One region of the Labrenzia sp. CP4 genome, then DNA from elsewhere that is predicted to be linked to it. Evidence: riboswitches for the same ligand, from Rfam matches in the RefSeq annotation. Region 1 holds a riboswitch; each other region holds the start of a gene.
What was found. A riboswitch is a leader RNA that binds a small molecule or an ion and turns the genes downstream of it on or off. The one in region 1 is predicted to bind cobalamin.
Positions count from the first base shown of each region.

Region 2: it holds a riboswitch for cobalamin, as region 1 does, so the genes downstream of both, ACP90_RS10895 (energy-coupling factor ABC transporter permease) here and cobU (bifunctional adenosylcobinamide kinase/adenosylcobinamide-phosphate guanylyltransferase) in region 1, are expected to answer to the same signal.
Region 3: it holds a riboswitch for cobalamin, as region 1 does, so the genes downstream of both, ACP90_RS28230 (hypothetical protein) here and cobU (bifunctional adenosylcobinamide kinase/adenosylcobinamide-phosphate guanylyltransferase) in region 1, are expected to answer to the same signal.

Region 1 is NZ_CP011927.1:3,314,366-3,317,633, forward strand. It holds gene cobW (cobalamin biosynthesis protein CobW) at 1-944, opposite strand, end outside; gene cobU (bifunctional adenosylcobinamide kinase/adenosylcobinamide-phosphate guanylyltransferase) at 941-1,492, opposite strand; cobalamin riboswitch at 1,525-1,743, opposite strand; tRNA gene ACP90_RS15365 (tRNA-Asn) at 2,079-2,154, shown strand; gene ACP90_RS15370 (cupin-like domain-containing protein) at 2,520-3,268, shown strand, end outside.
Region 2 is NZ_CP011927.1:2,346,366-2,349,633, forward strand. It holds gene ACP90_RS10880 (EAL domain-containing protein) at 1-304, shown strand, start outside; gene aroQ (gamma subclass chorismate mutase AroQ) at 340-864, opposite strand; gene ACP90_RS10890 (hypothetical protein) at 915-1,148, opposite strand; cobalamin riboswitch at 1,473-1,684, shown strand; gene ACP90_RS10895 (energy-coupling factor ABC transporter permease) at 1,738-2,415, shown strand; gene ACP90_RS10900 (YHS domain-containing (seleno)protein) at 2,506-2,991, opposite strand; gene ACP90_RS10905 (hypothetical protein) at 3,174-3,268, opposite strand, start outside.
Region 3 is NZ_CP011927.1:2,531,087-2,534,354, reverse strand. It holds gene ACP90_RS11765 (ABC transporter substrate-binding protein) at 1-139, opposite strand, end outside; gene ACP90_RS11760 (ABC transporter ATP-binding protein) at 157-930, opposite strand; gene ACP90_RS11755 (DUF1636 family protein) at 927-1,331, opposite strand; gene ACP90_RS28230 (hypothetical protein) at 1,321-1,599, opposite strand; cobalamin riboswitch at 1,706-1,919, opposite strand; gene ACP90_RS11750 (S9 family peptidase) at 2,063-3,268, shown strand, end outside.

The sequences.
Region 1 (3,268 bases):
ACAGCCCCCTTGATACGCAGGACGCCTTTTTGCGCCATGGCTTCCAGAACCTTTGCCTCTGCATCTTTCAGGCTGGCGAAAGACGAGACTGCCAGCACGTGACTTTCAAAATCGTCGTGATGGTGATGATCGTGATGATGGTCGTCATGGTGATGATCATGATCATCATCATCGTGATCGTGGTCGTGGTCATCATGATGGTGGTGATGCTCGTGCCGATCAGCCATGTCGTCTTCGGCAGCAGAGCCCCTGCCGAGCAGAACTTCAATCGGAAGCGTGCCTTTTTCGGATGTCACCACATGAACCGCCGGACGAACATCGGCGGCGATTTTCTCATGCACCTGCTTCAAGGCGTCTTCAGAGACGAGATCAGCCTTGTTCAGAACGACGAGGTCTGCGCAACGCAATTGGTCGTGGAAGAGTTCTTCAACCGGACTGTCATGATCAAGAGCTTCGTCGGCGGCACGCTGCGCGGCAAGTGCATCTTCATCAAGTGCGATCCGGCCTTCGGCGAGTGCAGCAGCATCCAGCACCGTGACAACACCATCTACCGTTACCTTCGGCTTGACGCTCGGCCAGGAGAAGGCCCGAACGAGCGGCTGCGGCAGAGCCAGGCCGGAGGTTTCGATAACGATATGCTCCGGCGGATTGTCCCGCGCGAGCAGCATTTCCATGGTCGGCAGGAAATCGTCGGCAACGGTGCAACATATGCAGCCATTGGTAAGCTCAACCACCTCTTCCGCGGCGCAATCGGGATCAGCGCATCCATTCACCAGGGATCCGTCGAAGCCCATGTCCCCAAACTCGTTGACGATAAGGGCAATGCGTTTGCCATTGGCATTGGTAAGCAAATTGCGGATCAGCGTGGTCTTGCCTGCTCCGAGAAACCCAGTGACGATCGTTGCCGGAATTTTTGCGCCCGGCTGCAGGGATGAAGTGGTCATAATTTGATATCCGGTTGTGATGTGGGTTTCAAAAGTATCGGCAGGCCCGCAGCAACGAAGACGACCTGTTGGCACCTATGCGCCATATCCTGGTTCAGTCGTCCCTGCACATCGCGGAACGACCTCGACAGACGGTTCTCCGGCACGATCCCCATACCAACTTCGTTGGAAACGAAAACGCACGGCCCCTGAAGATCCTTCAGAACCGCGCAAAGCCGCGCCGTTTCGGCGGGGATGTCCTTGTCTGCAAACAGCAGGTTCGACAGCCACAGGGTCAGGCAGTCAACAAGAACCACCCGGTCTTGCCTGCATTCGTTTTCAAGCACGGCCGCAAGTTCGAGCTGTTCTTCCACGGTGAGCCAGGACGGGCCACGTTGATCTTTATGAGCGGCGATCCGGCTGGCCATTTCATCGTCGTGGGCAGCACCAGTCGCGACATAGATTTTTTGCAGACCGGTTTCATGGACAAGCTTTTCCGCGAACCGGCTTTTTCCGGAGCGGGCACCGCCGAGGACCAGCGTCGTCCTCTCGCCGTTTGAATGCGTCATTCCTTCTCCCAGCCGTCCGCCCGACAGCGCCATAGGGTTGACAATGTGACGGCCGGTCTCCTGGCTTGCGGCTCAGCGCGGTCTGTACCCCTTCCCGGCCCCATCAGGACGCCAGTGGTTTTCGTACAGCCACTCACCGCTCACAGTTGCGGGGGCAGCTCCGGATCTGGACTTGAAAAAGACCGCACCGGATTCCCGTTTCATCCGGATCAGGCAAGGCCTTTTCCGGAACCGTCGGTTTCTTCCTAAACGTATCTTGAGGCCGACACAAGCAGCAGAAAGTCGCTGACGACTAACCTTGAAAATCGGCCAGGCAGTCAACACGGACGCCTTATTGCGACAAAGTCAGAAAAAGGCACAGCCGATTTAGCCTGCCCGGGGTGTTCCAATCGTCGCGAAACGTAGGGTTTTCCAAGCTCGACAGAACGCCTAGCCATCTGAAATATATCGAGTTTTCCACACTGAGATCAAAAAAAATGACGGCTTGATGAAAAAAACGCCCTCGGGGGCTTGGCAAACGGATCAAGCCTTTGATATACGCATCTCCATCGACGGGGCGGCAACGCGCTGGCCCCGAGCGTGGTGATCCCCAGTAGCTCAGTTGGTAGAGCAAGCGACTGTTAATCGCTGGGTCGCTGGTTCGAGTCCGGCCTGGGGAGCCATCACCACCTCTTCTTAATCCTCCCGAATGCTGCATTTCTGAAGACTGGAACACTGTTCAGTGTCCGGATTGATCTTATTCACATGCGATCTTGCAGCAATCTGCACCGCCTCAAAAATAGACAGCCATTTGATGCGAGCGCGTCTTTCGCAGCAGTAACGTTCCGCACCATCTTCCTAAACAACATTTCCTGGCTACGTTTATAACGAAGATCGCGCCTCCAGTGGCTCTGCGTTGTTGAATAGCGCTTCTTGATAAAGCTCCAGGTTGCTCCTATCGTGATTTTTCCAAAGGGAGCATCATGGAAAATCGCAGCTAAATCCAGCGCCCCCGAACCCGCAAATCTTCAAATGCGTGGTACCTTTTATGAGCGGCGACAACACACACACCATTGCCACCGTAACCGCAGCACCAGGTTATGCCGAATTTCTTGAAGCCTACTGCGACAAGGAACAGCCCCTGCTGATAAAGGGACTAGCGAAAAACTGGCCCGCGCGGGAAAGGTGGCAATCCGGCCGATTACGAGCAGTACTCCATACACTGCCAAAGGTCCGCGACAGAGGTGTCTTTTTCGTCAGCCGCTCCCCCGTACTCGAACAAGATATCGAGATGCCGGATTTCCTGAAGGAGATCCTCGCGTCCGATCGGATAATGCAAGACTCCGTTGCCTGGAGATTCTGGATCAACAGCAGGAACAACCGGACAGAGTTCCACTACGATACCAACGCCGAGAATGTCATTACAGTTCAGGTGAAGGGCCGTAAGGAATGGGTACTGGTTTCGCCCGAAACACCGTTACCGTGCTACCCGTTCACCAACTTCTCTCTACTGAAAGACGAAGAGCGATTGCTGCGGAACAAGCGATTCTACAAATTCGATCTGGAGGAAGGTGATCTTCTCTATCTGCCTCCACATTGGTACCACCGGGTGGTTGCCAAGGAAGACGAGAACATCAACATCAATTGGACTTTCACGAAACGCGAAACTTCGGTCATCTCGAAGGAATTCAAGCGTGACATGGAGCGGTGCGGCCTGCTGCATTCATTCAAGAACAGTGATTCCGCGCTGGTTCGGCGCTGTTACGAAACCGCTATCCGCGCCCTTCCAAATGTCGG
Region 2 (3,268 bases), 970 kb from region 1:
CGCGAGCATGCCGTTCGACACGCTGAAGATCGACCGGTCCTTCATCATGGACATTGCCAATTGTGAGGATCGACGGACCATCGTCGAGCTGATCCTGATGCTGGCGAGGCAGCTCAATCTCAACACAGTTTCCGAAGGGGTCGAGACCCAGTTGCAGATGGATTACATCAATCTGTGGGGCGGGACGCTCGGCCAGGGCTACTTGTGGAGCCCGGCGGTGCCGTTTAGCGAGTTCTCGCGAATGGTCATGAAGCGAGAAGAAGTGGCGACTGTGGCCGAGCCCTGGAGGCAGGCAGCCTCCTGAACTCCGATGAGGGATGTCCTGATGGCCGTATGTGTCTAGTCGTGTACGTCGACCAGACCTTCAAACAGAGCGCTCTTTGATCCGTCGGACAGGCATTCCACGGTCAGCGCCTCCGTGAAGGCCTGCTGGTCAGAGGCCTCGACGGGGCTTTCTGCGAGTAGCGTCAGGATCTCGTTGCCGAGGCGCAACAGCTCCGGACGGACATCCTTGATCAGGTCGGGTACGTTCTGCGGACGAGCTTCGCCGCTCTCCCAGCGTTCGATCCAGCAGGTTTGAATGTCCTTGGCCGCATCTATCTGCGCCTGGAAAAACAAGGTGACATTGTCAGCCGACAGGCCGTTTTCGACTGCCTTTTCGCGGGCAGCATCCAGCACCACCTTTTCCCTCGGCAGATCCTCGACAGGTTTGTCGTTATCCGCTTTCCAGGCTGCAACCGACTGCATGAACGACAGACGTTCGTTGATGGCGCCGAACAGCTTGTCAGGTGCCGCCCAGCCAGGAGTGACGGTGGCAGCAAGGAGAGATACCGCGAGAGCGGTCAGGGGAATCGATTTCAACATGGCCGAAGACTTTCACAGGTCACCGCCTGCGGCAAGTCTTTGGTTGTGGTCTACTTCTTTTCAACCGAGCGGCTGATCTCGGTGATCACGCCGAATGCCACGGCGGCCATGATCTTCAATAGTCCGCTGTCCAGCGCCTGTTCGCGTGTCAAATTGCCAAGGAAAAAACCCGGTCTTGGTTCAGTGACTGCACCAAGAGTTACGCCGGCAAGAAGTGCCAGCTGAATGCAGCCAAGGAAAAAGACGACACCAGCGATAAGCGTTCCCAATTTGGTAAAGGGCATTGCAAACTCTCATGATGTGCTTTGTATGCGAGTGAAGTTATCTTTCGTTAGGGTTTCTGCAAGTAAAAATCACAATTACCCTAAATACAGAAAAGTTTAATAAACAAAGGTTTTGATTTTCATCTTTGATTGGATGCTTCAAAGGTCAGATTTTTCAGGTGGCTGACGCAATTTCCTGAAGAAGTTTTTTGAGATCTGAAGCTTGTAGGTGATGCTGATCCGGTTGATTTGGAAGGGGATCTTCAGGCGGCAAAATTTCGGTGCAATGTCGTATTCAGACCGAATATGGCGAAAATTCGCTTGCAGAATATCGCCAATCCTTGCAAATCTAGACGATGCGATGGTTTCGCCCGAACAAGCGTAAGGGCGGATGAAATGGGAACACGGTGAGGCGTACCCAACAGGGACCAATACCGTGGCTGCCCCCGCAACTGTATGCGACGAGCAAAGCCCTTCAAGCCACTGGAGCGATCCGGGAAGGCGGGCAGCGCAGAGACTCGCGAGCCAGGAAACCTGCCATCCAGCGGTCCCATCGGGGCCGGTTCACACCATCTGCTCGCGCACGGAGGGTGCGCAAAGGAGAAATGACATGCATATCGAACCGGGCATCGTCGACGGTGCCAAAATCGTACTCAGCTACGGTACCGCGGCTGCTTCCTTCGGCCTTCTGGGCAAAATGGCTCTCGACACGATCCGCAAAAGCGGCGTTCTCAGCCTTGCCGTCCGCTCCGTCATCACAACGGTTGCCGTATTCTGCTTCTTCGAAATCCTGCCGCATTACCCGGTCGGTGTTTCCGAAGTGCACTTTATCCTGGGCTCCACCCTGTTCCTGATGTTCGGCGCTGGTCCGGCAGCAATCGGCCTTGCTGCAGGCCTTCTGCTCCAGGGGACGCTGGTTGCTCCTTTCGACCTGCCGCAGTACGGCATCAACGTCACCACGCTGCTCGTGCCGCTGTGGGCTGTCAGCATGCTGGCAAACCGCATCATTCCGGAAAAGACCGCCTATGTTGACGTTTCCTACGTTCAGGCACTGGCTCTTTCCACCACGTTCCAGGCCGGTATCGTTGGCTGGGTTGCTTTCTGGGCATTCTACGGCCAGGGCTTCGGTGCCGAGAACATGGCTTCCGTCGGTTCCTTCGGCTTTGCCTACATGCTGGTGATCCTGGGCGAGCCGCTGGCTGATCTGGCTGTTCTGGCCGCTGCCAAGACACTGGCACCGCTGACCCGGAACCTTGCTTTCGAAAATCGGCTGCACAACGCGGCTTAAGTCTTCGGGCTTTTGCCGAAATCAAGTCACGAAGGGCGGCCCTGGGGCCGCCCTTATTGTTTGTCGTTCCGACGCCTTGACAACGAACAATCAGAGCTTCGTTGCCTCGGTGGAGCGGATCTTCTTCCAGTTGGCTTCCGCCTTGGCGATCGTGCCGGACTGGTCTTTCTGGAACTCGCGGAAGATGGCCTCGTTCAGGAACAGATAAAGCTTGCCGTCTACAACAGCCGCGAACTGCGGATCGCCGTCGAACTTCTTGCCGACTGAAACACCGAAGGTGCAGAAGCCGCCGTTTTGCGGCAGGTACTGATCCGGATGCGCGGTGAAGGCATCCATGGCTTCCTGGGATGCGAAGTAATAGGCAACACCGTCGTGGACGGCCGTATATTGCGCGGTTCCGTCAATCCGGTTGCCCAGGCTGACAAAGGCCACGGGATCGACACCATGAAGACCGAGCGGGCTGCCGGCGGCCGTCAGGCCACTGGAGGTGTTGTATTCGTCCGCGGCCATTGCCGGGGCAGAGAGAGCGGCAAGAGACAGCAGCGTGGCGGCAATGGCGGATTTCATCAAGGACATGTTCTACTCCTGAAAGGGTTTGAAGGTTGAAGACCGGATTTGCTCCGGTGTCTCTACCTTGCGTCCGAAGCTCAGGCGTCTCCATGTTCGCAAGTTCCCGAGGATTTGCAGATCGTCCGGATTGCAGCTCAAAAAAAGACACCGGCGTGAGGGCCGGTGTCATTGTGCGTTGACGGGGGCTGTCAAGCGGCCTGAGCAACCGTTTCCTGCGGTTTGGCAAGGCTGACCACTGTCAGAACGGCAATGGCGTTGATCAGGTAATAGGCGAAGTCGAGGC
Region 3 (3,268 bases), 780 kb from region 1:
TCAGGTTGACGTCATTCGAAACGGCTGCTTTGGGCGGCGTGTCGAAGGTCACTGTGCGGTTGCAGCTTTCCACGGTCGTTTGCGCAATTGCCGGTACAGACAGAAAGGCGAGCACGAGGCTCAGGGCAATCTTTTTCATTTTAAGTCTCCAGAAATTCAAAGATGGAAGGTCAGGTAGCGCTCGCGGCTGGCAGACAGTTGCTCCAGACGGACCTGTACCGAATAGGCTTGCTCAATGTTGCCGGGGGTCAGCACCGTCTCCGGCATTCCCTGGGCAACCAGTCGGCCCTCATGCAACAGCAAGACCTTGTCGCAGACACGGCTTGCCAGGTTGAGGTCGTGCAGGCTGGTGACAATGGTAATGTCCAGATCGGCAATCAGCTCGACGATCTCGAGCTGATGACGGATGTCCAGATGGTTCGTCGGCTCATCCAGCACCAGAAGCCTTGGTTCTTGCGCCAGCGCCCGGGCCACCATCACCCGTTGCCTTTCCCCCCCTGACAATGTGCCGAAGGCTCTTTTTGCATAGGACAGCAGATCCATTTTCCCGAGACAGTCATCGACGATCTCGGCGTCCCGCTTGCCTGCGCCGGCAATACCGGTTGCATGGGGACGCCGACCGAGTGTGACGATCTCGCGCACGGACAAGGCAAAGTCGGTCGGCTGCTCCTGAAGCACGGCGGCGATCGTTTTGGCAGCCTCCCTGGCACTGATGTGCCAGAGGTCCGTGCCATCCAGAAGGATTTCGCCCGTTTTCGGTTTCAGGAAGCGATAGAGCAGCCGCAACAGGGTGGATTTGCCGGCACCATTGGCGCCGGCAATTCCAAGAACCTCACCGGCAGGCAGATCGAAGCTGAGCGGATGCAGAATGGTTTTGCCCTGCCCCGTCTTCCAGCTGACCTCCCGGACAAACAGATCGACCCCCGTCATGAGAACGCCGTCGCGTCTGCTTCCGAAACGATCATCGCTGCCGGAAGCCGGCCTTGCGATGCGCTCCAGCGCTTGCCGTGGCTTTCCTCGGTCACCTCGCATCCATTTTCAATCTGGCGATACCGATTGGCGTAGTCGACAAGGTCATCGATGTCCGTATCGTCCTCAATGTCCCCAAAGAGGTAGATCGCCTTGTCGGTGGCCTTGAATGCCAGCGTGCAAGGTCTCGAACAGCTCTCCATGTCGGCTGTTCCACTGATTTCGAATTCGTCTCCAACAACAGGCACTGCCTGTGCCATTGCACTCTTCAGCTTGCAGATCAGCCCATATCCGGGATGGCAAGTCTGCCCATTGTGACGACAGGTCGTGCAAACAAATATCTTGTGCGGATCATTGCCCATGACGCGCCTCCACGGCTTCTGCCAGTGAACCGACAGGAGGCTGCGGAAAAGCAAAGGCATTGCTTTCCTCGTTGCACTGGGCACGGCCGGATCGGGTACGTTTGGCACAATCATCATGTAATGTTATTACATTACCTATGTTCTTGCTGACAACAGATTTTTGCAGCCCATCCGGAACCATCGCGCGTGCTGCGCGCGTCGCCAGCGGATCAGCCTCGGTCAGGAGGTTGGCAAGTCTTGAGAATTCAGCAGAAAATTTCCGGTTCATATCGCCCTCCGCGATTTCGCGGGGCAGTCAGGAACCGAATGTGCAACTTTGCCGGCAGGTGCCGATTGGCCATGTCACTCACTCCTCCGGGGCACCCCGCCCGGGTTAAGGTTTAAGGTGAAATGGCAGGTCTCCTGACTTGCGGGTCATTGCTTGCCTGATCCTTCCCGGGGTCTCCCCAGTGGCGCTTTCAGGTTTGCTCACCGCTCACAGTTGCGGGGGCAGTCACGGATTTGCAGCCTTTCGGGCTCGTCGCACCGTGTTCCCTTTTAATCCCGGTCCGGAGTTCGGAGTCGGGAACCATCTCTTCCTAAGTGCGCGAACGCCTGAAAAATGTCAAAGACTTTTGCGGGTCGCCGCTCTTGTCTGAAAGCACGACAGGATTGCCTGCAAGCGGAAACGCCCAGCCGCCTCGGCAGGATTGACCCTTGCCTTCAAGGCTCAAAAATCTTACCTCCGATCCATGAAACAGGATGCCCTTCCCCCGCGCGCCGCAGCGCGCCCCCTCACCCTTGAGACCCACGGCATTACCCGCCAGGACGACTTCGCCTGGCTGAGGGCGGACAACTGGCAGGAGGTCATGAAGGACCCGTCCGTGCTGGATGCCGACATCCGCAGCTATCTGGAAGCGGAAAATGCCTATCACGAAGCGCAGATGGCACCGACGAAGGCTCTGCAGGAGAAGCTTTTTGCGGAGATGCGCGGCCGCATCAAGGAAGACGACAGCTCGGTTCCTGCGCCCGACGGGCCCTTCGCTTACGGCCTCAAGTATGAAACCGGCGGCCAGCAACCGGTTTTCTTTCGCACCCCGCGTGACGGTGGCGCGGAAACGGTTCTTCTCCATGGCGACAAGGAAGCCGAAGGAACGGCATATTTCCGGATCGGCGGCGTCAGCCAGTCGACGGATCACAAGCTCATCGCCTGGGCCTATGACGACAAGGGCTCGGAATATTATTCACTGAAGCTGCGCGACGCCCAGTCTGCCAAGGATTTCGACTACGCCATCGAGGACACGGGCGGCGGCGGCGTCTTCTCGGAAGACAGCCGCTATGTCTTCTACGTTCGCCTCGACGCCAACCACCGGCCCTCGAAACTCTTCCGTCACGAAGTCGGTTCCGACCCTGCGAGCGACGTTCTCGTCTACGAGGAAAAGGATGCCGGCTTCTTCATGGGAGTCGGCAAGACCCAGTCCGGCGACACCATCGTCATCGACATTCACGATCACGAGACGTCCGAAGTCTGGATGATCCCGGCCACCGACCCGACCGCCGAACCGGTGCTTGTCGCAGAGCGCGAGACCGGTATCGAGTATTCCATCGACGATCACGGCGACACACTCTACATCCTGACCAACGCAGGCGGCGCCGAGGACTTCATGATCGTCACTGCGCCGAAAGGCAATCCCGGCCGCGAAAACTGGTCCGATCTTGTGCCCCACAAGGCAGGATGCCTGATCCTGTCGCATTGCGTCTACAAGTCCTTCATGACGCGGCTGGAGCGCGAAGACGGCTTGCCGCGCATCGTGATCCGCCGGCTTGCAGACAACATCGAGCACTCCATCGCCTTCGACGAGGAAGCCTATTCGCTCGGCCTTGGCGGCGGCTACGAGTTCGACACGAGCACGATCCGCTTTACCTATTCCTCGATGACAACGCCATCGCAGACCTTC